One region of the Priestia sp. YIM B13551 genome, then DNA from elsewhere that is predicted to be linked to it. Evidence: riboswitches for the same ligand, from Rfam matches in the RefSeq annotation. Region 1 holds a riboswitch; each other region holds the start of a gene.
What was found. Region 1 has a riboswitch for S-adenosylmethionine ahead of ACFX4N_RS07680 (trans-sulfuration enzyme family protein). Riboswitches for the same ligand answer to the same signal wherever they lie in the genome.
Positions count from the first base shown of each region.

Region 2: it holds a riboswitch for S-adenosylmethionine, as region 1 does, so the genes downstream of both, ACFX4N_RS13530 (BMP family lipoprotein) here and ACFX4N_RS07680 (trans-sulfuration enzyme family protein) in region 1, are expected to answer to the same signal.
Region 3: it holds a riboswitch for S-adenosylmethionine, as region 1 does, so the genes downstream of both, ACFX4N_RS26830 (5-methyltetrahydropteroyltriglutamate--homocysteine S-methyltransferase) here and ACFX4N_RS07680 (trans-sulfuration enzyme family protein) in region 1, are expected to answer to the same signal.

Region 1 covers NZ_JBHZOX010000001.1:1,509,380-1,519,548, reverse strand. Annotated here, with positions in the region: gene ACFX4N_RS07710 (YppG family protein) at 1-119, shown strand, start outside; gene ACFX4N_RS07705 (hypothetical protein) at 151-297, opposite strand; gene ACFX4N_RS07700 (CotG/ExsB N-terminal domain-containing protein) at 443-784, opposite strand; gene ACFX4N_RS07695 (CotH kinase family protein) at 956-2,041, shown strand; gene ACFX4N_RS07690 (spore coat protein) at 2,173-3,306, shown strand; gene ACFX4N_RS07685 (hypothetical protein) at 3,376-4,038, shown strand; SAM riboswitch class I at 4,205-4,322, shown strand; gene ACFX4N_RS07680 (trans-sulfuration enzyme family protein) at 4,394-5,539, shown strand; gene ACFX4N_RS07675 (trans-sulfuration enzyme family protein) at 5,523-6,704, shown strand; gene ACFX4N_RS07670 (hypothetical protein) at 6,741-7,007, opposite strand; gene ACFX4N_RS07665 (SIMPL domain-containing protein) at 7,073-7,732, opposite strand; gene putP (sodium/proline symporter PutP) at 7,831-9,309, opposite strand; gene ACFX4N_RS07655 (YhcN/YlaJ family sporulation lipoprotein) at 9,602-10,147, opposite strand.
Region 2 covers NZ_JBHZOX010000002.1:772,642-782,810, reverse strand. Annotated here, with positions in the region: gene ACFX4N_RS13580 (hypothetical protein) at 60-296, opposite strand; gene ACFX4N_RS13575 (hypothetical protein) at 460-1,140, shown strand; gene ACFX4N_RS13570 (hypothetical protein) at 1,272-1,433, opposite strand; gene ACFX4N_RS13565 (CitMHS family transporter) at 1,502-2,818, opposite strand; gene ACFX4N_RS13560 (LysR family transcriptional regulator) at 3,115-3,975, opposite strand; gene ACFX4N_RS13555 (2-methylaconitate cis-trans isomerase PrpF family protein) at 4,160-5,287, shown strand; gene ACFX4N_RS13550 (cyclase family protein) at 5,382-6,047, shown strand; gene ACFX4N_RS13545 (GNAT family N-acetyltransferase) at 6,044-6,886, shown strand; gene ACFX4N_RS13540 (YjgB family protein) at 6,914-7,498, opposite strand; gene ACFX4N_RS13535 (hypothetical protein) at 7,844-8,002, opposite strand; SAM riboswitch class I at 8,335-8,441, shown strand; gene ACFX4N_RS13530 (BMP family lipoprotein) at 8,516-9,526, shown strand; gene ACFX4N_RS13525 (ABC transporter ATP-binding protein) at 9,608-10,169, shown strand, end outside.
Region 3 covers NZ_JBHZOX010000009.1:81,139-91,307, reverse strand. Annotated here, with positions in the region: gene ACFX4N_RS26840 (carboxymuconolactone decarboxylase family protein) at 1-224, shown strand, start outside; gene ACFX4N_RS26835 (amidohydrolase family protein) at 226-1,017, shown strand; gene ACFX4N_RS26830 (5-methyltetrahydropteroyltriglutamate--homocysteine S-methyltransferase) at 1,407-2,534, opposite strand; SAM riboswitch class I at 2,616-2,716, opposite strand; gene ACFX4N_RS26825 (site-2 protease family protein) at 3,003-3,482, opposite strand; gene ACFX4N_RS26820 (DUF5412 family protein) at 3,783-4,031, shown strand; gene ACFX4N_RS26815 (hypothetical protein) at 4,669-4,989, opposite strand; gene ACFX4N_RS26810 (DUF4046 domain-containing protein) at 5,712-6,485, shown strand; gene ACFX4N_RS31120 (YczF family membrane protein) at 6,578-6,802, opposite strand; gene ACFX4N_RS26805 (spore germination protein) at 6,935-8,557, shown strand; partial or broken gene ACFX4N_RS26800 (Ger(x)C family spore germination protein) at 8,547-9,775, shown strand; gene ACFX4N_RS26795 (GerAB/ArcD/ProY family transporter) at 9,797-10,169, shown strand, end outside.

The DNA.
Region 1 (10,169 bases):
AATCGAGTGATGGCAATTACGATATGAACAAGATGATGAATACTGCGGGACAGATGATGGGAGCCATGAACCAATTAACATCCCTCGTAAAAGGATTTTCCGGGATTTTCAAAGTATAAGGACTAGAAGGTGTTTTCTAGTCCCTGCTTATTATTTTTTCTTTTGATTTTTCAAATAGGTTTCTCCAAGAAGTGTAAATACTTCATTGTAAGTTAATCCAGCCTGAGCATTTAAACGTTTGACTTCTTCGATATCTGTTGTTGATGAAGTTGAAATTTGATGCTTGCTTTTTTTCATAAAACCTCTCCTTCTCTATGTAAAATGAATAACGCTCCATCTTAGTATATTTCCAAATGTGCCCCTTCTATAAGTGGAAAAAAACGCCGAAGACACTCATGGTTCTTCGGCATTTTTTTGCAATAAAAATGAGTGTTTAGAGAAATTAAGAACGGCGAGAGCGGCGAGTAGAACGGCGAGAGCGGCGAGAGCGGCGAGTAGAACGACGTGAACGGCGAGTAGAACGGCGAGTAGAACGACGAGAGCGGCGAGTAGAACGACGAGAGCGGCGAGTAGAACGACGAGAACGGCAAGTAGAACGGCGAGAAGAGCGATGTGAACGGCGAGAAGAGCGATGTGAACGGCGAGAAGAGCGATGTGAACGGCGAGAAGAGCGACGGCGTTTTGTTAGTGGACCAGCAGTTGGCTCTTGAAACATGAAAGATTTCAGTTCTGTACATTCTAGGGCTTCAACAGCCTCTTTAATTTTTTGAGCTGTAATATGCAATCAAAAAACCTCCTTGTCATTTGGACTAGGTCTTGCACTAATAGAATACGCAAAGATACTTGTTTTTGATATAAGTCAAAAGTGGAATTTACGGAAATAGTTGATGTGATGGGGTATCATGGAGAATTTGCCCTTCATATACTTTAATAATTGAAGAAAGGTGGTCGAGTAATGAAGCAAAAAGAAGTTCCTCAATACGCTCTGTTTGTGAATGTAAAAGATTTAAAGGAAATGAAAAGAGATATTTGGTCAGAAGAAGCCGTTCAGGCAACAATGAAGTTCAATAAAAAACGCTATGACATTGATTTGTTGCTCAGAGGCTCACATATTCGAAAGATGAAGAAAAAGTCATATTATATTGAATTTTATTCCCCGAAAATATTTCAGCGTGCCAAAGAAATACACCTAAACGCTGAATACAAAGATCCATCGCTTATGCGCAACAAACTGTCCCTTGATTTTTTCGCTGCTTTAGACGTTTTATCTCCTCAATCTCAGTTTGTAACCCTCACGATTAATGGGAAAAATGAAGGAATCTATCTTCAGCTCGAATCGGTAGATGAATTATTTTTGAAAAAAAGAAATTTAGCGGATGGATCCATATTTTATGCAGTGGACGGAGATGCTAATTTTTCTTTGATGAGCGACTTGGATAAAAAGCCGAAAACAACTCTGCTATCTGGATATGAAGACAAAGCAGTGAAACAGGGGGATGAGGAAAAATTAGAGCAGTTTATATTTAATCTTAATACGTGGACAAATACAGAATTCGAACAGAATATTGATAATTATCTGAATGTCGACCGCTACTTATCTTGGTTAGTTGGTATTATTTGTATGCAGAATTACGACGGTTTTGTCCATAACTACGCTCTCTATCTAAATCATGAAAGCGGGCGCTTTGAACTGATTCCGTGGGATTATGATGCAACTTGGGGAAGAGATGTAAATGGAAAAGTAATGGAAGGAGACTACGTCCGTGCACAGGGGTTTAACACGCTTACAGCACGATTATTGGCGGTAGACAGCATTAAAAAACGATATATTAAAAAAATGAACAATGTTCTAAATAATCAATTCACAATAGAATATACGAAACCAATCATTTATCAACTGCATGAATATATCGCTCCTTATGTATTAAAAGATCCTTACGTAAAAGATAACATGGAGCAATTTTATAAAGAACCCGACTTGATGGTGTCTTTCATAAAAGAACGAACAGCGTATATTAAAAATAACCTTTTGACTCTTTAAATATGGATAGATTTATAGGCAACAGTGGATTTTGTTAATAATAGGCAAATGCAGGAAATCAATAGCTGTACATGATACGTATATATACAGTATGAATGACCAATAAGGATAATTAATAAGGAGGAAAAACAATGAGTAACTATTACTATGGCCAAGAACAAGGGCAAAATCAAAATCCACGCCAAAAATCAAGCCAAAAACGCAGCCAAAATGTACAAATGCCTGATAAAGGCTATTCTTCTCACTTCAAACCCCTAACAGGAAGAGTGGTGACCGTTTATCGTGGAGGACCTGAATCTAAAACAGGTTATTTGGTTGATGTGCAATCAGATTATTTAATTTTAGCGGTAGAAAGCAATAATAACAATAATGGTGAAAATAACAACCAAAACAACCAAAAAAACCAAAACAATCAAAACAATCAAAACAATCAACAAGAATATACCCTTGTATATTATAACTTAGCGCATGTAAAGAGTATTACTGAAGATACTATGTCAAATTCAGCGCAAACCTTTACAGGGTTTAACGAAGAACTAGAATTATACCGAGGAAAAACTTTTGCTGGAACTTTATCATTAATGAAAACTAAATATGTGCAGGTTAACCAAGGAGGACCTGAGAAAAAAGCGGGTCAGCTTCTCGATGTCTTAGGGTCATTTGAATCTGCTTATATAGTATTACTCACAGAGGACGATGGTATCATCTATATTAACACTGACCACGTTAAGAGTGTGAGTGAATATCAAAATAACAATGGAAATCAAACTAATCAATCTGCAAATGAACTCTTCGTGAGCCAAGAACCAGAATATATGAAATCCAAAAGTTTTAACGATCTGTTTGCACACCTTTCTCATAAATGGGTATCTATCAACAATGGAGGACCTGAAGCGGTAGAGGGCGTGTTAGTACAAAGTCTAAACGGCACATTTACACTTGTTCAGAATAATCAAGTATTACGCTTACAGCCAAGACACGTTAAAACCATTTGTGTAGGAGCAAAAGGAGCTTTTAAGCAAAACGACAACAATCAAAATAACGAGCAAACAGAAGAAAATGGAGAGACTGCAGCTGCAAAGTCTACAGAAGAACGTACAGGAAGCCGTACGGGAGGACGCACAGGAAGCCGCACGGGAGGCCGTACAGGACGTCGCACAGGAGGACGTACAGACGATCGCTCTCGAGGACGCCGTACGGGTTCACGCTCTTCAGCACCAAGCGAGAAAGTTATTAAAACGAAAAATTATCGTTGGAAAGCATGATGAAATGGAACATAAAAGGTGCTTATAAAGCACCTTTTCTATCATATAGGGAAAAGGAGGAAAATGAGAATGAGTATGAATCATTATATCAATAAAATTGTGGAATTAGATATTTCAGGTAAAACGACATTTGTTGGCAGACTTATTGATCTTGGATTAGATATTATGGTTTTGTATAATGGACATGATTATTTGTATATTCCTCTTTTACACATGCATTGTTTGCGGGAAGTATCGGAAGAAGACTATACGGTTTTACGTGAAATAGAAGAGAACTTAATAGAAGAAAGTCAGCGGATTTCTTATCGTAATATTTTACAGCAGGCAAAAGGGAAATTTATTGAAATTTATGTAACGGGAGGGAAATCATTGCATGGTTATATCACAAGCGTGCTGAATGATTATCTTGTGTTTTATTCTCCAGTGTATAAAAATGTCTTTGTTTCTCTGCATCATTTGAAATGGCTTACTCCTTACAGTAATGAGTTAACCCCTTATTCTTTAAGTGACAAAGAGCTTCCAGTAAGGCCTGCCTCTGCACCTTTTGTCAGAAACTTTGAAGAGCAGCTTAAAAAATATGAAAATCAACTGGTCGTATTAGATTTAGGGGATCAATCAGAAAAAATTGGCGTACTTAAAGAAGTTTCTAATAATATTGTTGAACTAATTACGGCAAATGGAGAAAGTATGTATTGGAAGTTAGCTCACGTAAAATCTGTGCACTTGCCTTAGAAAAAGAGACCTCGCTGTCGTCTCTTTTTTAATGTGCTTATCAGGACAAGTATATTGAATAAACAAATGAGATGATTTAAATTTTTTAGAAAATTATGTTGACAATAAAGAAAATCTTTATTAAAGTTATTAACAACAAACGTTAACCACCAACAATTATATAGAACTCTTATCAAGAGTGGCGGAGGGACTGGCCCTACGATGCCCGGCAACCATCAAATGAAACATTCATTTGAACGGTGCTAATTCCTGTGGAACATCAGTATTGTTCTAACAGATGAGAGAAATCGTGTATAAACGAACACTCTTCCATCTGTGAAGAGTGTTTTTTATTTTGAGTTAAGGAGAGAAATAGATGAAAATTGAAACTTTATTAGTTCGTTCAGGAGTAGGTCGTGACCCTTCAACAGGTTCTATTACAACACCCATTTATCAAGCATCAACATTTGCTCATCCTGCTTTAGGGCAAAGTACAGGATTTGACTATGCACGTACGGCAAATCCTACTCGTACAGCATTGGAAGAAGCAATTGCTGCTTTAGAAAAAGGAGAAGTAGGAGTAGCATTCGCTTCAGGAATGGCGGGTGTAATGGCAGTTTTAGCACTATTTAAAAACGGAGATCATTTAATTGTATCAGAGGATTTATACGGAGGAACGTACCGAGTACTAAATGAAATCTTTTCAGAGCAAGGAATTACTGTTTCGTACGTCAACACAGCCCATCTCGAGCAAGTAAAAGATGCGCTTCGTCCCAACACGAAAGCTTTATTTATTGAAACACCTACAAATCCAATGATGCACGTGACTGATTTGCCCGAAGCAATTGCGTTAGCTAAACAGCATGATTTGCTTACTATCGTTGACAATACATTCATGTCCCCTTACTATCAGCGTCCTTTAGAGCTTGGAGCAGATATTGTGATACATAGTGCGAGCAAATACATTGGGGGTCATAATGATGTAGTTGCTGGTCTTGTAGTCGCTCGATGTAGTAGCTTAGGAGAGAAAATTCGTTTTTATCAAAATGCAGCTGGGGCAGTCTTAGGTCCACAAGATAGCTGGTTGTTGTTGCGCGGTGTTAAGACGCTAGCGCTTCGTATGGAAAAGCATAACGAAAACGCACTGAAAATTGCAAATTGGCTTACTGCTCATGATCTCGTAGAAAAAGTGTATTACCCTGGTCTTGAAACACATCCAGGCTATGAAATCATGAAGAAACAAGCGACTGGATTTGGAGGCATGATTTCTTTTGCTGTCTCACACCCTGACATCGTGTCCACGCTTTTGGAAAATGTTAAAGTTATTACATTTGCAGAAAGCTTAGGAGGCGTGGAAAGTTTAATGACATTCCCAGCTCGTCAAACACACGCTGATATTCCCGAGGAAATTCGAAATCGTGTCGGAGTAACAAACTGTTTACTGCGATTATCAGTTGGAATTGAGCACGCAGATGATTTAATTAAAGATTTGAAGGAGGCATTTGATGCATACCAACAATAATAAACATAGATTCGGTACGAACTTAATTCATGCAAATACAGGAATTGACGGTCATTTTGGAGCGGTTAACGTACCTATTTATCAGGTATCTACATTTAACCAAGAAGATGAGACGAACAACGGCCGCTATGACTATTCTCGTTCAGGAAATCCAACTCGTGAGGCTTTAGAAAACACCATTGCTCATCTAGAAAATGGATACGCTGGTTTTGCTTTTTCATCAGGTATGGCTGCTATCTCATCGGTGTTATCTATTTTTGAATCAGGGGATGAAATTTTAGTTTCACACGATACGTACGGCGGGACATATCGTGTATTAACACGGTTATTTTCAAAGTTTGGTATCAAAACAACTTTTGTTGATACAACGAAGGTTGAGAAAGTAGAAGAAGCTATCACAAAAGATACGAGAGCTATTTATATCGAAAGCCCTTCAAATCCATTTTTACAGGTAACGGATATTAAAGCAGTAGCAAGTTTGGCGAAGGAGCGCAATCTCCTTACAATTGTGGATAACACGTTTTTAACACCTTATCTACAGCAGCCGATTGACCTTGGTGTAAATATTGTGATTCATAGTGCTACAAAATATATCAGCGGTCACAGTGACGTCATTGGCGGTCTAGTTGTGGTAAGCGATGAAAAGCTAGCAGAAGAAGTAAAGTTTGTACAAAATGCTTTTGGTGCTATCTTAGGACCACAGGATTGTTTTTTACTGCTTCGAGGAATTAAGACATTAAAAGTTCGTTTAGATCAGCAGTTAAAAACAGCGCTGCAGTTTGCAAAGTGGCTTGAAGAACAATCTCTAGTAAGCTGTGTATACTATCCAGGCTTAGAAAGTCATCCAGACCACAAGCTGATTTCAGAACAAGCAAATGGATACGGAGCTATGATTTCTTTCCAAGTACAGGATGAAAAAGTAGCACGACATATTTTACAAGGAGTGAAATTGGCTTCAATTGGCGTTAGTCTAGGTGCAGTTGAGTCCATTCTAACGCATCCTGCAACGATGTCTCATGCAAGTATCCCAAAAGAAGTACGTGAGGAAAAAGGAATTACTGATTCACTTCTTCGTCTTTCAGTAGGATTAGAGGAGTTTGAGGATTTAAAGCAAGACTTTAACGCTGTTTTTCAAAGCTTAGAAGAAAAAGCACTAATCAAATAAAGAAAAGGACTTCCATCAAGGAAGTCCTTTTTATCGTTATATACAGCTATCTAAAAGGTTTGTGTATAGGGACGTAAGCGCAACTTTTTCATCAGAGGAGAGACTGCTGTTTAGAATTCTTTTTATGCCAAGATGATATTTTACATGCGGTGTTTGTCGGACGCGTGGATGAGTCATTTCATCCTTTAAATCTTTTAGAATGGCTTCATGAAGCTGATCTTTACTTGTCATGGATTGTTTAGAAGCGAACGAACGGTTCAACCATAGGGTTTGATAAGCTGCTAGTAAATGTTCAGAAGTCATTGTGCAAAGAGCTCCTTTAGATTAGTTTCTTCATTATAATAATAATCTATAGTTTACCACAAGTATTAATACGTGTACGTAACTTTTACAGAAGCAGATACAGTCAAGGACTGAGCTTGAATAGGGGGAGAGGCCGCTAATAACTTAGGCGAGGAGCCAGATGACTGATAGACGGATCCTTCTTCGATTAAAATAGGGATTTGGTTAATAGGAAGCTGCAGCGTGTTGGCAATGGTAAAGGCCTTTTCCTTAGCGTTAAGCAAAGCTTTACTTATCGCTTCTTGTTCATATTTATCATCATTTGTAACGTGGAATTGAAGGTCTTGCGCTACGTTGGCTCCGCTCGAAAACGTAGCATTATAGACGTCGCCCGCTTGTTTTACATCTTGTACTCTTACTCTAAATAAGTGCTGTACTTCGTATCCTGTAAGAGTCGATTTTCCATCGCTATAATCATATTTAGGATTTATGGTGAATGAAGCCGTTTCAATTTGCTGGTCATTAATTCCAAGGTTTTTCATCTCTTGCAGCAGAGTATTTGAAACAGCTGAATTTTCTTTTAACGCTTCTTGAACGTCTCGGTTTTCCGTGCGCGTTCCAATTGTCATGGAAATTTCATTTGGAATTGCTGAAGCTGTTCCTTCACCAATTACTTTAATTTCTCTATTTTGTGTATCTACGCGCAGTTGCTGTGTAGGCTCGTAAGGAAAATAAGAATGTTGCATACAAAAAACCTCCTTTATTGATCTTTAGTATATATATGATAAGAAAAGGAGATTAAAAACAAAAAGGTACACAAGTAAAAACTCGTGTACCTTTTTGTTTATTTCGATTCTTTAATTAAGATTTCTTTCATTTCAATGAATTGATTTTGAACATCGCTTGACGGTTTCTTTGTTAGTAAACTTACAATAATAACAGCTAATAAGCTTAAAAAGAACCCAGGAATCATTTCGTAAAGGACATCCTTAAGTGGAGTATTTACCCAAATTAATACCGTGACAGCACCTACAATCATTCCTGCAAGGGCTCCCCATCGAGTCATACGCTTCCAGTAAAGACTTAGTAAAATAGCAGGACCAAAAGCTGAACCGAATCCAGCCCAAGCATATCCAACCAGTCCTAAAATCGTATCACTAGGTCTTAAAGAAAGCAAAATAGCTATAATTGCAACACCTAAAACCGCAGCTCTTCCAACCGTTACAAGCTCTTTGTCAGAGGCCTTGCGTCGGAAAAATGTTTTATAAAAGTCTTCTGTAACAGAGCTTGCCGTTACAAGCAGCTGAGAAGAAATAGTACTCATAATTGCTGCTAGTAAAGCTGCATATAAAAATCCTGTAATTAACGGGTTAAAGAGTATATCTGCAAATTTAATAAAAATAGTTTCAGGATCTGCTAGTTTCATACCTGTTTTTTCTACATATGCAATTCCAACAAGCCCTGTCAGCATAGCACCAATAATAGAAATAATCATCCAGCTCATTCCAATACGACGTGCGGGTTTTAACTCCTTAACGGAAGAGATAGCCATAAAGCGAACGATAATATGAGGCTGGCCGAAATAGCCAAGTCCCCAGGCTAAGAAAGATATAATACCTAAAACGGTTGTACCTTTGAAAATGTCAAGGTATGCTGGATTAATGTCCTGTACAATGTCCATTGTAGTGTTGACGCCTCCAACGTCGGTGAAAGCTACAATGGGTACTAAAACTAAAGCAAGGAACATAATAACACCTTGAACAAAATCTGTTAAACTAACGGCTAAAAATCCACCGAAAAGAGTGTAGGCAATAACAACAGATGCTGTTACGAACAAGCCAATTTGATAATTTAAACTAAATGCCGATTCAAATAATCGTCCACCTGATACCATACCAGCTGAAGTGTAAAGAGTGAAGAAGATAAAGATAACGATTGCTGATACTGTTCGAAGAATTTTGGCATGGTCGCCAAAGCGATTTTCAAAAAAGTCTGGAATTGTAATGGAGTCGTTCGCTACTTCAGTATAAGTGCGAAGACGCGGCGCGAGGATTAAATAGTTTAAATAAGCACCTATAGACAATCCTACTGCTAGCCATACGCTAGAAAGACCCGTTACATACATGGAGCCAGGAAGGCCCATTAACATCCATCCACTCATATCCGAAGCGCCAGCTGAAAGGGCGGTAACGGCTGGACCTAGCCCGCGTCCTCCTAACATATAGCCAGCTACATCTTCAGTGGTTTTTGTATAGGCATACCATCCTATTCCGAGCATTCCTACAAAATAAATGCCGAGTGAAATATAAACTCCAATATTCACAAAATCTCCCCTTTATGCATTTTTTATGCATGGGATAAGCAACACATCCCATGAAAACATCTTATGGTTTCTAAAACTAACAAACTTTTCCTATACTATCAACCCGTAAAATCGTAAATTTTCTAAGTCTAAAATCCCCCAAACCTTTATACGAAAGAAATGAAATCGTTTTCAAAATAAAGTAAAATAAAAATATTCAGAAATTTATCGGTGTATTTTTTATGCAATATTTTATGCAATAGGTAAAATAAAAAGAGCATTTTTAAAAATGCTCTTTTGACATTCATGTATATTAGCGTGAATTCGGGAATACGCGTCGAACAACTTCTGAAAACTCGTTAAACAGTCCAGAAACTGGTTTGCCCGTTTGAAGCTTGTCTACATATCCGTTCATACGGTTTACAAAATCAGGGTTTGTTGATACAAACACTCGATGAACACTGCCGTCGGCTTTTCTCACTTCATGTGCAATCTTATGCTCCATATCTTTTGTGAGATTACCTTCTTTGTTATCGTCTAATACAGCTGCTACATAAGCTGTATGATCGGTTACGATTACATTAGCATCTTTTACATTTTTTAACGCTACGATACGATCAGCCGCCACATCGGCTACTCTCATTCCGCCGGACTGATTATACTGTTCTTTTTCGTTACGCTGTACGTCTTGCGTATCGTTTACGTCATTCATTTTCGTTTTATTGTTCCCATTTTCATATGTGACGTTGCGGACTGTGTCATCATCAATGACGCCATCTTTACCTTGATCTGCTGTGCTGCAGCCGAATAAAGAAAGGGTCGTCATGCAGCCTACAACAAACAAAAACGATTTCTTCATGATAGTATCACTCCTTATAAGT
Region 2 (10,169 bases), on a different contig from region 1:
AATTTGTTCGTCTTTAGATTAAAGTGATGTAGTCATGTCTCAATCTTTTTTTGTTTTAGTTATTCTCCGCCATCTCCATCCTCGCTAACGTCATCCTCTGTTTTTTCATAGTTTGGTCCGGTAGCGTAAGGTTCTTTAAAAAACTTGTCAAACCACGTGGAGCTTGTAGCGACCGCGCCGTTTTTAGCGTGAATAAATTCACTGATTGTATATATTTCAACGACTTGCTTTCGATATTTCCGAAATAAAAATGCGCTGGCAACAACGCCAATGCTGATGATTATATACGTATTCATGAAATCCTCCTTATAAAAGGGTTAGTGTTATGTATGCCGGATAAAGAAAGGATATGCGAATCTAAAACAAGTTCGTTTAGTGGTGCGAGTCTTTGAAAAAATGGTAGTATAGAGCGTGCTTAGTACACAGAGAACGTAAACTTTTTTGGAAGGATGCATGCTAGTGGTGAATTTTAAAGAGTTTTTTACTATTTCTTCATATGAAGTAGTTGAATATTGGAGTCGAACAGAAAACGGAAAGAATATAGATGAATACGAAGTGATGTTATATAACGAAAACGTCAGTCAAACAGAAAATGTGATGATTAAGTTTAAAAAGGTGAGCGATGAAATAGTAGTTGAAAAGGTCCAAACTCTCTCTTATTTTGATCAACAGCGTCCTAAACACCCCTGTAAGATTTGCGGCAGCGAAATGATGGCAAAAGAGAACAGTAGCGAAGAAACAGAAGTTTACGTGCATGATTGTTCATTTAACGGTGAGGAAATAGAGGATTGTTTAAGGGAACTAGTACAAAATGAACTTTTGCAGGATGGATTTACTCAAGAAGAATTTGAACGGAACTATGGAGTTAATTATCGTGATGAAAGTAATAAAGAATATGGCTTTTACGATGCGCAGCAACGAAATACTTTTTATACCATCTTTAACGATAGTGTTTATCACACCTCTTACGCAGGACCACAAGAGCTGCGCTGTAAGTTTTGCGGGATGGATGAAGAGCTGCTTGTTGTAGACGGAGCCTTCTATCAGAAATGCGCAGTGTTAACTCCACATACCAATCGAATTATTGATATGATTGAAGCAAGAAAACAAAACGAGCCGAACGTAACAAAACGTCCATGAGAGGAAAGGGGGTTGGCAGCTGCTTTATAACCTTCTTGGTAGGAGTTTGCAAAAAACATAAAAAAAGAAGCTTCCTTTTGAGCGAAAGGAAGCTTATCAAGTTTGTACCTATAGGGCTGAGTGCTGCGTAATTAAATAGCTATCGGAATAACCGACGAATCATTAAAGTAAACAACTTCTGAAAGAATACTGCAGCCTTTCAGCTTTTTTAGCTGAGAGAGCGCTTCTTCTTTACTGTCAAACTCGTACATTCTCATTTCACCTTTTCCTACATAACACGTAATTACATACATTTTAGAAGTACCTCCACCTATCATTTATCAATTTATTAATAAAAAGCCATGACAGCTTTTATTCCCTATTAAAATAGTGTAAGTGCGCCTGTGATGATAGCAAGGACAATCAGAACAAGAGACGTTAAAACGGCCCATTTAAATGCAAAGCGCTGATGTTCACCAAGATCAACACCTACCATACCTACAAGTAAGAAAGTAGACGCAACGAGCGGACTTAACAGATGAACAGGTTGTCCGAGTACTGAAGCTCGCGCAATTTCCATTGGATCAATTCCGTAAGAAGCTGCAGTTTCAGCGAAGATAGGTAAAACACCAAAGTAATAGGCATCGTTACTCATCACAAATGTAAACGGCATGCTTGTTAAAGCGACGATTGTCGGTAAAAACGAACCGAGTGAATCAGGGACTAAATGAATTAACAGGCTGGCCATTTCGTCAACCATTTTAGTGCCGGATAGTATTCCTGTAAAAATACCAGCTGCAAAAACAAGCGCTGCAACGGTTAACGCGTTGCCTGCATGAGCCATTAAACGTTCTTTTTGATCCTCGAGTTTTGGATAGTTAATCATAAGAGCAAGCGCAAAACCAATCATAAATAAAACGGAAACAGACCAAATGCCAGAAACTAACACGACCATGAGTGCAATGGTTAAAGCTAAGTTAATCCAGATTTTTTTAGGCTGTGTAATATCTTCTTGAGAAGTTAAGGACGCGTCTTCAGCAAAAGCAAGCGAGCTTTTTAATTCAAACTGCTCGATGTCAATAGCACCAAGTCGTCTTCGCTCTTTTTTCCCAAGGATATAGCCTGTAAAGATTACCCACAAAGCTCCGCCAATTAACGTTGGAAGAAGTGGAATAAAGAACTCTGATGCATCGAGGTGAAGGGCGACAATCGCACGAGTAGCCGGGCCTCCCCAAGGCGTCATGCTGCTCATGATACTAAGAGAAAGCATCGCAACTGTCGTTAACACTAACGGACTCATATTCAGGCGTTTATAAAGGGGAAGAAGAGCAGAAACCGTAATCATATAAGTGGTTGTACCGTCTCCGTCTAGTGCAACTAAAAGCGATAAAAGAGCCGTTCCGATGACGATTTTAAGCGGATCGCCTTTTACGATTTTTAACAGCTGCTTAATTAGTGGATCAAACAGTCCGGCATCAATCATAACCCCGAAATATAAGATGGCGAACAGCAGCATCGCAGCTGACGGAGCTACTTGTTTTAACCCTTCTAGCATCATGTCTCCGACGCCTTTACCAAACCCTCCAATCACCGCAAAAAGAAGTGGAATGACCATTAAAGCTACGATAGGAGACATCCTTTTTGACATAATGAGATACGTAAAGACAATAATCATTGTAAAACCTAGTAGTGCTAGCATTCAAACAACCTCCTTTATTTTCCCTCTTTTCTCTGAAAGCGTTTTCTTTTAGAGTAAAAAAACGTGACTAACATCTCTCATCCCCATGTATGAGTCGTAGTTTGATTATTAAGAATTTTTAAAGCCGCTCTTTACTCCCGCTGATGTTTCTTGTTTTCATGTTAGTACATTTTTAAAAATAAAGGAAATATAGGTTTTTTTAGAAAGTTCATAAAAAATTTTTATAATGGTAGTCTAGAAAAAAGCTTGGCCTAAAAGAGAGATTCTTCCAAGACGCAAACTTTTTAGCTTTTGCTTTATTTTTCACTTAGCTTTAAAAAGTCAATAAATGCTTTCACGACCGATAGATTCAAGTAAGAAGGATCATACATGAGCCACGTGTTTCGAAGCAAAGGTGATTCATCTCGGTATGAAAGTCCGTATGTATATAAGTTGTCGCTGGAGTGAAGGCAAATTTCAGGTAAAATTGCAAAGCCTAAATCATTTTTGACCATTTCTTTGGCCGTTTCTTGCCGGTCAACTTCCATTGCCACAAACGGAGGCTCTGAAAACTTGTCATGCCACCAGTCTTGAATGAGATCTTTTAGCGACGTATCGGTTTTATAATTAATATAAGGCAGGTTCGGCAAGTCATCGATCGCAATCTCTTTTTTCGAAATTAAGCAGAGTCGTTCTTTCGTCAGCAGTGATTTTTCTCCGTTCCACGGATAATTGCCTCGTAAAATACCAACGTGCACACGCGAAGAGTCTAATAGATTCATAACTTGCGTACTCCAGCCGGTATTGACGCTGAACTGTACATTTGGGTAGTGAAGAGAGAACTGTTTTAAAATTTTAGGAAGCTTATGCTGTGCAAAGTTACTCGATACCCCTAAGCGAAGCGTTCCCGTAACGGTTTCGCTCATATTACGCATGCTGTCTTTTGTTTCCTGCAGCTGCTTCCACATATTTTCCGCATAGCGAACAAGATGCTCACCTTCAGATGTAAACTCAATTCCTTTTTTCGTTTTGAAGAAAAGCGACACGCCAAATTCTTCTTCAAGATTTTTAAGGCGGTAGCTTAAAGAAGGCTGCGATACGTAGAGCCTTTCAGCCGTTCGCGTAATGTTCTTTTCTTCGTGAAGCGTTTTAATTAATATCCAATCTTTTTGATCCATCCCAATTCCCCCTTGCATTTAGATTATAAAAAAATTTTTAAAAAGACAATAAATTTTATGTATTTTACTTATGACCACCTCTATTATACGATAAATGGCAAATGAACCGGTTCTAAATAGTAAAAAAATAAAATGGTTTGATGAACGCCTCGGCGTTTGTTAGTAGGGGAGAAAGGTGATTAATATGACGCGCATTCCTGTAACGGTTATGAGAGGTGGAACGAGTAAAGGGGTTTTTATCAATCATGAAGAAATGCCTGTGAACAAATCTGATTGGGAACCGTTTTTGCTAGATATAATGGGAAGTCCGGATCAACGTCAAATTGACGGGTTAGGCGGAGCCAATTCGCTGACGAGTAAAATTGCGATTATAAAAAAATCAGATTTAGAGAAAGCTGACGTAGATTACACGTTTGCACAGGTCAGCATCAGCGAATCCCTCGTTGATTTTAAGGGAAACTGCGGCAATATCTCTTCAGCGGTCGGACCTTATGCCATCGAACAAGGAATTGTACAACCTGTGGAACCGGTGACCAAAGTGCGGATTTATAATACGAATACGAAAAAAGTAATCGTAGCGGAAGTAGAAGTAGAAAACGGAAAAGTGAAAACAGAAGGATCGTGTATGATTCCTGGAGTGCCAGGTACGGGTTCACCCATTTATCTTTCGTTTGAAAACGGAGAAGGAGCCGTTACTGGAAAACTGCTTCCGACCGGGAACGCTATTGATCTTCTGCAAACATCCATCGGGACAATAAAAGCATCAATTGTTGATGTAGGAAATCCGCTTGTATTTGTTAAAGCAGCGGATATTGGCCTAAAGGGAACAGAACTTCCGCATGAATACACGGACAAACAGCTGAAGCTATTTGAAGAAATTCGTTCCATTGCAGCGGAAAAAGCGGGGCTTGCACCTCAAAACAAAGCAACTAAACTATCACCAGCGGTTCCAAAAATGACGATTATTGCTCCTCCTATGGACCATCGCGACGGGACGGGCAGAGAAAAAGCTGCTTCTCAAATGGACGTATTAATTCGCATGATGTCGATGCAAAAACCGCATCAAACGCTTGCGATTACAGGAGCAATTTGTACAACGGCGGCTATTTATACAAAAGGCACGCTTCTGTCAGAAATGGTTCAACTAAAAGGCGATACCGTTCGGCTTGCTCATCCAATGGGAATTATGGAAACCAGTGTGGATCTAAAAGATGGACAGGTTAACGGAATCAAAGTAGTGCGTACAGCCCGTCTTATTTTTGAAGGATTTGTTTATACAAAGCACACGTACGATGTATGTTTATCAAGTTAATAATGTTCTCTAAAAAAAGCTCTTTCTAGGAAACTAGGAAGAGCTTTTTTATGTTAGAATATTTTTACTGAATATTGAAAAAGTGGGTGGGAGTATGAAAAAAAGAACGTATATTGATCTAAGCCACATCATTGAAGAAGGAGTTATCACACATAAAGGCTTGCCGGCACCAAACATTTGCGACTATTTAAGCCGAGAAGAGTCTAGAAAGCTTTATGAACCAGGGACTGAATTTCAAATCGGTAAAATTGAAATGGTCACGAATACCGGTACGTATATTGACGTGCCGTTTCACAGATATAAAGACGGAGCGGATTTGGCTCAAACGGCTATTGATAAAACAGCCGGACTGGAAGGAATAGTCGTTTCGGTTGACCCGACTTTAACGGCTATTGATGAATCTCATTTTCAACATATAGACGTAAAAGGCAAAGCGGTATTAATTCATACGGGATGGGATCGCTACTGGAATACAGACGATTATTTAGAAAACCATCCATACTTAACGGAAAGCGCGGCAGCTTATTTAGTGTCTCAACAGCCCGCTCTTGTCGGAATTGATTCGATGAATATTGACGACACAAAAGGAAAAGCAAGACCAGCTCATACGCTGCTGTTAGGGGCGGATATTGTGATTGCTGAACACTTATGTCACTTAGATCAACTAACCGAGTCCTTTTTATTTTACGCTGTGCCTCCTAAAATAAAAGGAGCCGGAACGTTTCCGATAAGAGCATTTGCGGAGGTAGAAAGAAAATGATCCAGTTACATAGATATAGAGAAGTGCAGGAATTTAAAAACCAAGTAGAACCGCTTTTATCAAAGAATGAAGTTCTTCATAACTTAGCGCTTGGCATTTTACACGGCTTAAATGAAAGCAGCAAACCAAATTTTATGGGCGTTATTTTTAAAGATAGCCGTGTTGTGCTTGTGTTACTGCAAACGCATCCTAAGCAAATCATCCTGTCTCAAATACAGAAGCTAACGGAAGGTGAACTAAGCGAAGCGGCAGAGCTATTACAAGAAATCGACATACCGGGCTTAGTTGGAGAGAAACAAACGGTTTTATATCTTTCTCAAAAACTAGCAGATTTAAAAAATCAAGAAGCTTCTTTGAAAATGGATCAGCGCATTTACCGGTTAGACAAAGTGAAAAAAGCTGCGGACGCGGAAGGAGTGCTGGTAAAAGCAAGGTTGGAGCACCTTCCGCTCGTGACAGAATGGATTTGGGAGTTTATGGGCGTCATTGGAGAGCCTGTGTCAAAAGAACAAGCTGTCAAAACAGGCGAAGCTTTTATTAAAGCAGGAAGGTTATTTTTATGGGAAGTGAATGGCAAGTACGTATCCATGGCAAATGCCGCGCGTCCAACAGCTCATAACATTACGATTAACTTTGTGTACACGCCCCGAAAAGAACGTAAAAAAGGCTATGCCTCAAGCTGTGTGTCCGCGCTTTCTCAGCTTATGTTAGACAGCGGATTTCAAACAACAAGTCTATACACAGATATGGCAAACCCTACGTCTAATAAAATTTATATGGATATTGGCTATGAACACGTAGCTGATTCAGCATTAGTTTTATTTCATGAAAAAAAGTAGCAGGCTGTCTGCTACTTTTTCTATTACTTAAGGCTTTTCAACTAAGTTTACGTGATTTAACGTTTTGGTATCGTCAAAAATAAATTCAAGATCATAGGCGCCGGCATGATACGTGTACTTTGTTTGAGTCGTACCATCACCTTTTACTTTACTTGTAAAGTTCGGTTGACCTAATTCTTTCTTTAAGTTAACTTGCGTAATGGAACCTAAATTTGTTTGACGCTCTACATTTGTACCAAAATAGCGGATTTCGTTAACGACGTTATTTTGGTCATAGCCAAATGCATAACCAGGGTGACCCATTTCCGCATGATAGTAGTCAAAGTTGTTTGATGAACCTTCAGGCGGTGGGCCGAACTGATCACGAACGTCTTGACGCAGTGTTTTGCCAATTTTGAAGTCTGCCGTTAAGCGTGGCACTTCACCTTTTACTGCGGCGTTGTAAATTTCATTAATGTTTTTTACAGCTGTTTGACTTTGACTGCTTGTTTCTTGAGATGTAGCTGCGTGTGCTGGTGTATCAAGCTGAGCGACAGGGGCAAATCCAAACGCAGCAATTCCTGTAATCGTTGCAGCCGCCGCCGCTTTTGATAGTCGTTGTTTCATTTTCATGATTTTTTCCTCCTATATATAACGATTTAGCAACCTCAGTCTACCTAAAAGAACAGGTAGGCCAGAATAGTCAAGGAGTCTTAGTTGAGTTGGTAACTGATATATATAATTTAACACGTCTTTTAGAATGTAAACATCAAGTAAAGTGAAAAGCAAAAAACGATTCATTTATCATAGGTGAAAAGATTGGTTTCTATTCCTTTATTAGGTAAAAAACGTAGTATAGGGACAATCCTAATTCATTATAAAACATTAGATATTAACCGAGATTACTATATACTAAAGCAGCTAAAAGAAAACACCACTTTACTAATAAACTTTACTAATAAAAGATGGTGCTTTATCTTATCTTAATTTCGCTCTTGCTATACCTGTTACTACCATACTACTAATAAAAATAACTACGATTCCAATATTGGTCGGGGTATCAAAAAAGATTTTTGAAACCGCCAAAGCGATAATGAGTCCAATAGCTACTCCAGATAATTCTTTCATCAATTTCAACGTTAACACCTCTTGAAAAATATCGCTCAGGAAAAGTCTAACATTCTTGGTAAAGTGATTTCAATTGATAGTGGATTAACAAAAGACATGTAATAAAAGTGCTCTGATCCAAATGACTCTTCTAGAAGACTAGCAGACTTACCGTAAGCGCTTTGCTAGGAAGCATACGATAATTAATTTAGAAGAGGAATTGACCTGTATTTTAGTAGCCTAAAACCGTATAATCCTATCTGTTTTTAAAGTTTTTTTACATAGAAAAGAAAAATAATATTGACAATTGTTAAAAAACTATTAATATTGACTATATTACATAAAACAAATAGCTATTGTTTTCCTTATCAAGAGAGGTGGAGGGACTGGCCCTGTGAAACCCGGCAACCGCTGTCTATGACAGAATGGTGCCAAATCCTTAAGAACAGTATGTTCTTGAAGATGAGGAAGAGACGTTTGGTTAACGAGCTCTTCCTTTATATAAAGGAAGAGCTTTTTTATATTATGGGGGGAGTAAGTCAAATGAAGAGATTTCTTGTTTTAGCAGTTGCGCTTGTACTACTCGTAACTGGCTGTCAGTCAAAAAGCACAAAAAGCAGTGGAAGCGAAGAGAAAGGAAAGAAGCGAATAGCTCTTGTTTTACCTGAAAAGATTGGAGTTAACCCGTTTTTTCAACAAATGGATGATGGAGCAAAACGCGCTGGGAAGAAGTATAACATTGATGTAAAAACAATTGAGTCTACGGATCAAGCAGCCATTGAAAGTAACTTGCGTGCTGCCGTAGCAGAAAACTATGACTTGATTATTACATCTTCTTTTGAATCCGAAGATGCGTTGAAAAAAGTAGCTCAAGAAAACCCGCAGCGTCAATTTGCGATTATTGATACAGTGGTCGATTTACCAAATGTAAGAAGCGTTGTATTCCGTGAACAAGAAGCTTCATATTTATTAGGAGCAGCGGCAGGATTGGTTACAAAAACGAATAAAGTAGGAATGGTTGCAGCTGATGATATTCCATTATTAAAAAAATGGACCGTAAGTTTTAAAGAAGGATTACAATCAACAAATCCAAAAGCAGAATTTCTAGTAAACTATGTTGGAAGCTTCTCCGATCCAGCTAAAGCAAAAGAACTTGCTATTTTACAGGCTTCAAAAGGAGCTGACTTTATCGCCGGAGCTTCAGCGGTAGGCGACTTGGGTGTATTTGAAGCAGCAAAAGAAAAGGGTTTTTATACGGCAGGCCAAGATATTGACCGTACGGAAGTAGATCCTGAGCATATCGTTTTATCGCAGTTGAAAGGATCTGATGCGGCTGCTTATGAAACGGTAGAAGCACTCGCAAATGACAAATTTAAATCCGGTGTAGTGACATACGGCTTAAAAGAAAAAGGTGTTGGGTTAACGTATGTGACTCAAGACAGCAAGACGCCTCTTAATGACTTTGTAGGGCAAGATGTAATTGATCAATTAAAAGAAATTAAAGATTCGATTATTGATGGAAAAACAGTGGTGAAAGATCCGTTAGCAAAGTGAGTTGAGAAGAGAAGTCGAGTAAGGCTGGCTTCTCTTTCTTATTTTTGAAAAAAAACTAAAGGAAAAGGAGCAACGAATAAAATGAGTGAGCTGCTGCAGTTAACGAATTTGACGAAGAAATACGGTTCATTTTTAGCAAATAATAACGTGTCCTTTAAACTGAAAAAAGGCGAGGTCCACGCGCTGGTTGGAGAAAATGGCGCTGGAAAAACAACGTTGATGAGGATGCTTTACGGAATGGAAAAGCCGAGTTCAGGAAATATTCAGCTACATGGGAAAACCGTCTCGTTTTCATCTCCTGCAGATGCGATTAAAAATGGAATAGGCATGGTGCATCAGCATTTTATGGTTTTTCCTCATTTTACAGTGGCTGAAAACATTGTCTTGGGGCATGAGCCAAAGAAGGGCCTCTTTTTTAATAGAAGGCAGGCGAAAGCAGATGTACAGCAATTAACCCAAACCTATCAAATTTCAGTAGATGTTCATAAGAAAGTAAAACATTGCTCAATTGGAGAACAGCAAAAAATTGAAATTTTAAAAGTGCTGTATCAAGGAGCAGAAATTATTATTTTAGACGAGCCTACCGCCGTTCTTACTCCTCATGAAGTGAAGGAACTATTAAAAACAATCCGTTTTTTAGCTT
Region 3 (10,169 bases), on a different contig from region 1:
CTACTGTTGCAGGCTTGACAGCGCTTGGAAATACTGAACAATTAAAATTTTATATTAATGGAGCATTAAATGTAGGTTGGACTGAAGAAGAAGTTATCGAAGCAATGTTACAAATGATTATCTATTCTGGGTTTCCTAATGGATTAAATACTATCTTAGGAGTGGCTACAGAAGTTATTGAAGAAAGAAAAAATAAAAATTCTTTAACTAAAGTAGGTGAATAACTTGATTATAGATAGTCATTCACATGTAACATTTCCTGTTTCTAAGCATATTCAACTTATGGATGACTTAGGAATTAATAAGACTATATTATTTTCTACATTAATCCACCCGGAAAAAGCTATAAAATTAAATTCATTTAAACAAGAAATGGAAGCCTTAAATCAAATTCTTAATAATAATGTCAATAGTATAAGTGCTAGAAAGAATTCTATGAAGGAACTGGTAGAAGTTGTTAACCAATATCCAGATAAGTACATTGGTTTTGGTTCTGTCCCTTTAGGATTAGAAGTCGAAGAGACAAAAAAATGGATTAAGGAATACATTGTAGCCAATAACTTAAAAGGGATAGGTGAGTTCACTTTAGGAAGTGGCCAAATTGCTTTCTTAAAACCAATCTTTGAGGCATTAAAAGAATTTAAAGGTTTGTCAATCTGGATTCATACTTTTGCTCCTCTGCAATTAGATGACATTGTAGAATTAATAGAGCTAGCAAAACAATATCCTGAGATTCCAGTAATTTTTGGACATTTAGGGGGTATAAACTGGCTTCAAACGATTGAACTTGTTAAAAACACTCCTAATGCTTATATTGATACTTCAGCTTTTTATACTACCTTTGCTTTAACCTTAGCGATGAACGAGATTCCAGATAGAACTATATTTGGAGCTGATTATCCATATGGAGATCCTTACATTACTATAGAGGCAATTAAGCGTTATGCACCTAATGCAGAAGTTGAGAGAAAAGTTTTAGGAGAAAATTTCAGGAAACTGTTAGATAATATAGCTTAATTATTAAATAGCTTAAATTGGAAGGGGTGGAATAATTTCCACTCTTTTTGTTTTTTGATATTCTAATGGTATTCAGTGTATAAAAGGACTTGATTTCTTTTGTATAGCTTTTTATATTAGATTTTAATTTGCCAACTAAATAAATAACAAAATAACGAACTTAAAGCTTTTTTTAGACGAGTTGGCCTAAAGAGTCTTCTCACAAGTTAGTAAGCCGGCACTAAACGCTGACTAACTACCAACGGGAGCTCATACTACCTAAATTACAAGCAAATAACAGTCTGCAAATTGGCTGCCAACTACAAAAAGCGTGTAGTTAGTAGCCAATTTACATTCTTCTACATGTCCAGGATACTTCTTATGTAAAATAAAACATCAAATATCGCTCTTTAGTTAGCTTCCCAGACATCTTGGGCAATTTGAATTACATGTTTAATTTTATTCCATTGCTCCTCTTCTGTTAATTCATTTCCTTCTTCTGTACTTGCAAATCCACATTGAGGACTCAATGACAAGTTTTCCAGAGGAATATATTCGCTTGCTTCTTTTATTCTTTGCTTAATAATCTCAGCTTCTTCTAATGTAGGGAACTTAGATGTTACTAATCCTAATACAACGGTTTGGTTGTTACGTGTAAAGCTTTTTAACGGTCCAAAATCTCCTGAACGGTTATCATCATATTCAAGGAAAAGTCCATCTACATGTAAGTTAGCAAAGATTGCATCAGATATAGTATCGTAGCCGCCACTTGTGATATACGTAGACCTGAAGTTTCCACGACAAATATGCATCGTAATGAGCATATCTTCAGGCTTTTTAGAAATAGCATCATTTAAGCAACTTACTCGCGTATCAATAACGTCCTTTACATCCATACCAAGCTTCTCAACAACTGCATCTATACGTTCTTCAGAAACAAAATCAATCCAAGAAGTATCATCTAATTGTAGGTAACGGCAGCCTGCATCATAAAAAGCTTGAATGGCTTTTTGATAAGCAGCTACAGTATCATGATAAAACTGCGTTCTGTTTCCGTTGTAATATGTATCTTCTTGAATTCGAGTAAATAACATGTTGGGGCTTGGAATTGAGAATTTAGCAACTTGGCTTCCATCACCATACCGTTCAACAGCTTCTTTTAAGAAAGTGAAGTGTTCCAGCATATAATGATGATTGAAGTCTACTTTACCTACTACCTTAATCGCTTTATTTTTTGTTTTTGCACCTTTGAATTGACTGATATATTGTGTTTCGAACTCCTCTATGCCTTCTAAGCCTGATAAGAAGTCCAAATGCCACCAAGAACGTCTAAATTCACCATCAGTGATAGATTTAAGCCCTACCTCAATTTGTTTCTGAACAAGTTTTTCAATTTCTTTGTCCTCTACAGATTTTAAATTGGTCTTATTGATTACCCCGTTCGCATACGCTTCTCTTGCTTCTTTAAGGGGAGTTGTTCGTAAAAAGCTGCCTACGTGATCAGCTTTAAATGGAGCTTTCACTAATGTCTTTGTCATGGTTTTGTTTCCTTCTTTCTGTTCAAAATAAAAAACCTCTTCTTAAAAATAAGAAGAGGTTAATAATCGTTATGAGCTCTCTTCTTATCTTCAAGCAAATTGCTACTGGAATTGGCACAGTACCTTAAAAGTCTGTTGCCGAGGCTTCCTAGGGCCAGTCCCTCCACCTCTCGAGATAAGAATATTTAATTTAATTAACTAGGAAAAAGGTTACACTTGTTTTCTTAACTTGTCAATAAAAAGATTGAAAAATCAGAAACAAAACATCTTTTATCTCACAACTTACGCATTATTTAATGCAGTAAGAGTTCTTATTTATTTTTTGTTGGACAGGTAAGTTTACTGCAGTAGCTACATCATAGTATCTAAAGAATTACGACTTGATTACTAATCAGTATCTATTTCAGTACCGTTGCCGCGTTAACACACGTTGTGGACGTACAGTTTTAATTAGCCTCTTTTCCTTTATTAATCCGGATTACACGTTATCTTTCCATATCTCAATGCATCATAGATAGCTCGCCCATCACTTAAACTCGTTTCTGAATATTCAAAGGGTAAGAGCGAGAAAACAATATAATAAACAGAGAAATAAACAAATTGGTAAGAAAAGAGATTCTTTGGGAGAACACCCAACATAATTAAACCATACACAAGAAGGATAGACGCTAAATTAGCTATGGTACCTCCAGCATAAACACAAGCATGAGTAAACCTGTTATCATACTTTAATTTTTCGTAAATACAAAAGGAGTGCAAAAAATAAATAGATTTTATTTTAATTTTTTTCCACTTAAAAATTGTTTTCCCTTGTCCAATGGTAAAATCGATCCTTCCTCCTAAAATAATAGCCATAAGTGAGTGCCCCAGTTGGTGAATAACAGACACAAGTGGAATGACAATTAAAAAAGAAAATAATAATTTCGGCATATCACTCCATCCAAACATACCTGTCTTCCCTTCATTTTAAAATAATCTTACGTTTGATATTCCACATTTTCATCTATCAAAACCGGTAATTTTATGAAGGCTGTATAAGAGAACGTTGCTTTTCTATGCTTTGTGTTTATGATTTCCATTAGGTCAAGTAAATAATTAAACCGGACTTTCTTTACAATAAAAAGAGCTACCTCCAAATAGAAAAAGGTAGCTTGCTCTACTCAAGAAAGAAATTACATATGTTAATCGGGTTAAAACAATTTAAGTATTTTAACATGATAAAAATATAAATAAAGCGCTTTCGTTCTTTTGTTCTATTCACTTAATTCACCAAATAATACGTATAAAGTAGAGCTTTACAGAGCCAATGGTGGTGCTACTACGAGTTATACTCTTAGAGGAGAAGTCAGTAATAATAAAAATAAGGAATCAAAAAATATTTACTGGGGATATGACGAAGAAAAAGATACAGTATCGTGGGAAAATAATCGTACAGTAACTATAAATGGTCATACATTGGATGTTGAGAAAGACAAGTATGATTTTAGAAGAGAATAAGGATAAGCAAAGCAAGCTTACTTTGAAGAAGCTTGCTTTTATTTGTGAAAAGACGTCAATAACCCTAAAAGGAGATTATAAATTGAGTTTGGTAACTTATTAAGTTAACTACATTTTTATAGAATATATACGGTCAATTGTCTACTTTTTAGATTTAGGCATCTCTATGTATGTTCAATTTATATCGCTTTTTTAACCAGAAATAAAGAATAAACTCGCTGATTATAAAAAAAATTACACTGCTTAAGCTTTATCATGGATTAGTAAATTGATTCCTGCTGAAGTAGCTTTTAAATTATTTCTTCTGGAATTCCTGTTAATCTTGCTATTTCAGTAGAGTTCATGCCTTATTCTTATGTAATACCATCTACGTTTATTCTAAATGGAAGTAATATGACTACAACGAATCTGTTTATGTTACTTCATTATAACTGAACAATATCTGTATTAAATAACATAGTCATAAATGATAGCTTAACGATGAAAAAGACGCCATTATTCTTCTACTCTATAGAATCATTATCGATAGTGCTACCGTTAATGACAACGCTAGGAAATTTTAGACTTGATCAACAAGGAGATTTCAAACGATTTATCAGTATATAAACAAAAAGCGACCTTGTTGGCCGCCATTACCCTACTCGCTATTCCTGAATAAATTCAGAGAAAGTTGCTTGGACCTTTTTCTATGGTAATAAGCATTTTTAACTCGTTTTACTCGCTCTCTATTTGTAACGTAATACTCTCGATCGCGATCCGAAACGCAAACCTTGCAGTATGGACCAAGTTGACCGAATCCATCGCTTTTATAATGATAGTTCTCGGCCTGTTTTAATTCGCGGCATTTACGGCAAGTCTTAGCGACAACTTGGCCGTCAGCGTCTGTAAAGTATACGAATCCTCTCGGCTTTGTTCTTTCGTCATATTCCTGTGCCAATAGTTCTTCTCGTAGACTCATAATTCGCTCACCCCCTCACTCGCCATGGTATTGCTACTAATTTTCTTTTATTATACGAATTAATTCCTCTTGATACCAGTCCGCAAATACATTAACTTCTTAGCGTATAACAGTTTCTTCTCCTGAAGATGCTTAATTGATTCGACCTTATTTAAGCTGTGCAATTCTTCTTTTGTTAAATTTTCTAAACTGTCTCTCTAATTATCATTGTCGAAGGCTTACAACGAGTGTAAGGAGAAAGAAGTTTTACACTAAAAAATGCACGACCTATAACGTCTGTAGCAAAAACGAAAACAGTAAACAAAAGACGGTGCGGAAATTACGCTAGGTAACAAGGAGGGACCAGTCCTGAAGGCCTGACCGTCTAGTAAAACTTTTATAAATAAGTTCTCTAGAAGTCAGTATCATATTTTTAATGAAACCTTAAGGTTATTTTCTATATAAAGGCGGAAACTCTTGTAATTAGAAGGAATGTTTCCTTCATGAAGAATAAACACTCGATAAGTGGAGGAAACTACTCAAGACGCTATAAAGCGTCTATTTGGAAATCCTCATTGTTGCGAGTTGACAACATATATCAAGGAAAGCTACTGATAAAGAATCAGTAGCTTTTCTTGTCTTTTTAATATGTATTTCATAGAGATTTAGCCTTACTTGCATATAAATTCCATTATTATACACAATAATAATAAAATATAATTTCTTAAAAGGGGCTTTCGATAGTGAAAAGAGAACAAGTCATTGAAGTTTATAAAGATGTTCTAGAGAAGAGGAGAAAACGATTTCCTAATTATTTTTTTGTAGGTAATGAAGGGAAAAAATATATGCGCTACATGACATGCTACTTACTTGAACAACACTTATCGATCTCCATCGTTGAAATCCCTTTTCAAGTAGGAGCAAATACATTATGGTCTCATCGTCTTAGACCCCCTGCCATGCTATATGGATGGAATTATTATGAAGTCATAGATAATGCTTACCCAGGAAAATTTAAACCTTGGGAGTTTCAACAAACTCCTGATAAATATTGGGACGGAGAAGAAGGAAAGAGAAGGGCCATTGAGGCGGTAAGATATGTAATAGAGGAAAAAATGAAGATTCCCATGAAAGAAATACCCTCTCAAATTAATTTTCATTTTTTTAAACAACATGGTTTAGGTGGCGCATTTACCCTTCTAGGCTATTCTCCTTTTCAAATAGTTGAAGCGATTTATCCTGGTGTCTTTAGGCCGTGGCAATTTTCTCATGTTCCCATGAATTGTTGGAAAAATGAAGAATATATTCGAGAGGCAATGGATGATTTCCTTTTCAAACAGCTACGCTTTTCTTCTTACAACGAGGCTTTTATCCAATTAAAGGGAAGCCATTTTAATAATTTTCAGTTAACAGGTCTTTTTCAAATGGCTTTTGGTTCCAGAATGAACAACGTAAAGAAATGGATAAAAAACCAACTAAATAATCTAGATGATGAAATATTTTATGTGAACCATTGATTAATGAAAGAAAGGGTTGAAACGAATAGCCTGAGCTAAATTTCTATTATTTTATTTCATACATTTAAAAATAGAAACTTATAGCTGCGTAGCTACTTGCTTTGATTCCTTTTCTTTATAAAAAGATATGCAGTTTCAACAAAAAAAAGAAAAATAAGCAAAAAGAGTACAAATAATTCGGCAACCTCCATTACCTGAAAAGGACTCACAGCGTTATACAATGCCTGAGAAACATCAAATCCTTGTAGCATATCGATGCCTAAAGAAAAAACCAATAAGCACCACACTATTAAAAGGCTAATACCTATAATTTTCATGTGAATCACGCTCCATTTAATAGGTTCTTCTCTTTTTTCTATGATGATACATAAATATTTATTGTTAATTTTTACATAAAAAACTCTTATATGGTCAAAGTAATAAAAACTGAAAGAAGGGTGCTCAAATCTATGCCTTCGTTTTTTAAAGATCGCAAACCAAAAAAGAAATCAGCACAAGATGACGAGAATCAAACTACTGATCAACCAATAGAACAAATACAAGTTTCATTATCGGGCAATCTTAACATGATTAAGCGAAAGACTGGAAATAGTTCAGATGTTGTTATTCGTGAGATAAAAATGGGAGGGGCTTCTGACATTAAAACGGCGATTGTCTATATAGAGGGAATTGTAGACAATCAGTCAATTCAAGATTATCTACTGCAATCCATGATGAAGGATGATCATAAAGAAGAAATAAATCAGCACAATGCGATAGACCTCCTTTCTAAAGATATAATGACAATTGGAAACATATCCTCCATCACTAACTTGGATGATTTATTTGCATCTTTAATGGCAGGAGATACTCTTATCCTAGTGGATGGAGTAAAACAAGCACTGAGTGCTAGCACCAAAGGTGGAGAAAAACGTTCCATTGTGGAATCCACTACCGAGATGGTCGTACGAGGACCAAAAGGAGCGTTTACAGAGTCTCTTGGAACCAATACAGCTATGGTACGTCGCATCATTAAGACCCCCGATTTGTGGATGGAATCTTTAAAAATTGGACGTGTAACAAAGACAGATGTGACATTTATGTACATACATGGCATTGCCAATGATAAAGTTGTTAAAGAAATTCGTCAGCGATTAAATCGAATTGATATTGATAGCATTTTGGAATCAGGTTATATTGAACAACTAATAGAGGATCAAACATTCACCCCTTTTCCCACTATCTACAATACGGAAAGACCTGATGTTGTAGCTGGAAACTTGTTAGAAGGGCGGATTGCTATATTTGTGGATGGGACCCCTTTTGCACTTATTGCGCCTGCTGTATTTATGCAATTTTTCCAATCGGCTGAAGATTATTATGCCCGGTTCGACATTGCAACCTCAATTCGTCTTTTACGTATTTTTATGTTTATGATTTCGCTTATCGCGCCTGCTACCTATGTCGCTGTTACAACCTTCCATCAGGAAATGGTGCCAACTACACTCATCGTAGCCATTGCGGCACAAAGGGAAGCTGTTCCCTTTCCGGCATTTGTGGAAGCTCTTCTCATGGAATTAACTTTTGAAATTTTACGAGAAGCAGGGATACGATTACCCAAGGCTGTTGGCTCAGCTGTATCTATTGTCGGGGCCCTTGTAATTGGTCAAGCAGCCGTTCAAGCAAGTATTGTGTCACCAGCAATGGTTATCATTGTATCAATCACAGCTATTGCTAGTTTTGCTACACCTTCTTTCGATATGGCAATTTCAGCTCGCTTAATTCGTTTTTTATTTATGATTGGTGCAGCAACATTTGGTTTCTACGGCATCATTCTGTGCCTTTTAATGATGGTTGTCCATCTATGCAGTTTACGTTCCTTTGGGGTACCCTACATGGCTCCATTTGCTCCCTTCATTCCAGTAAATAATGGAGATACTGTTGTAAGATTACCATGGTGGACATTGAGACAACGACCTCGATTAATTACTGCCAATACAATTCGAGAAGGTAAAAATAGAGGCCCACAGCCTCCTACATCTCGTGGTATGGTGAATCGAGATTTCGAGGAAGGTGACAATAATGAAGCGTAAAGGAGTTTTTCTTTTACTAATATTGACAATGACCTTGTTTCTTACAAGTTGTTGGAGTAAAAAAGAATTAACTGACCTTGCTATTGTCGCAGCCATGGGTTTGGATAAGACAAAAGACGGAAGGTTCACATAACGCTCCAAATTATAAATCCTGGAAATGTAGCAGGAGGTATGCAAGGCGGCGGCGGTGGTACTCAGAGCCCTCCTATTACCATTTACTCGGCTTCAGGAAATAATATAGTCGAAGCAAGTAGACGGGCTTCAGGCAGAATTTCTCGACGATTGTATTATGCGCATACAAACTTGGTGGTAGTTGGAGAAAAGTTGGCTAAAGAAGAAGGGCTTGATACATTAATTGATGGTTTAGATCGTGATCCAGAATTTCGAAATACTTCAACCATTGTGATTGCGAACCATTCAACCGCAGCTGATCTGGTTAAAACGTTAACACCTGTTGATAAAATTCCAGCCAATAAAATATTAAAAACATTGGAATTCACACAAAGGAAATGGGGAGAGAATGTAAAAACATCACTTCAAGATGTGATGACAAGCATTGAATCTCCTGGAAGAGGAACTGTGGTTTCAGGGTTCCGTCTAGTTGGGAATCCTCAGCAAGCTCAAAAGTTGGATAACCTTCAGGAAAGTGCACCTGCAGCAACACTTAGAGCTTCCGGAATTGCTGTTTTAAAACAAGGAAAGTTAATAGATTGGCTATATGGAAAACCAGCCAGAGGAACCGTGTGGATTCTCAATAAAATCCAGGGAACCGATATCAATATTAATTGGGAAGGAAAAAAGGAAGCCATTGCTTATCAAACCGTTCGTCAAAAAACCAGTATTTCTTATCAAGTGAAAAATGGCCAACCTCATATTTTTGTGCATACGCGTGTTGAAGGAGATTTAGGGGAAATTGAGGTACCTGTTGATATCACTAATCCAAAGGTCATTACAGAAATTGAAAAGTCTGTAAGTAAAGAAATAAAAAAAGAGCTAGGGACAGCTGTTGAACGTGCACAAAAAAATAAAACAGATATCTTAGGATTCGGGGAAGTAATTCACCGTTCTAGACCAAAGCAATTTAAAAGATTAAAACAGGAATGGAATGATGTCTACTTTCCAAAACTAAATGTCGATATCACTGTAGAAGCCTACGTACGTCGGGCTGGCTTACGAAACAAATCGTTTCTTTCAGGTTTAAAAGAGAATCAAAAGTAAAGAAAAGGAGGTTCCAGGTAAATGGAAAAAGCAAAGATTAGTGCCGTTCAACTCTTTATTATAATGGTCCTATTTGAACTGGGGAGTGCTTTATTGGTACCTCTTGCGATAGATGCGAAACAAGATGCATGGCTTGCTATTTTGCTTGGAATGGTATGCAGTTTCGCATTGTTGTTAGTGTATCATAAGCTTTATACCTATTATCCCAACCTCTTGCCTACAGAATATATGCAAAGGATTCTAGGGAGAGTACTTGGAACCGTACTAGCTTTTGTTTACATTCTTTACTTTATGTATGATGCCTCAAGGGTTCTACGTGATTTTGGTGAGATGCTGCTAACCTTTGCCTATCCTGACACACCTTTATTCATCGCGAATGCTTTATTGATGCTTG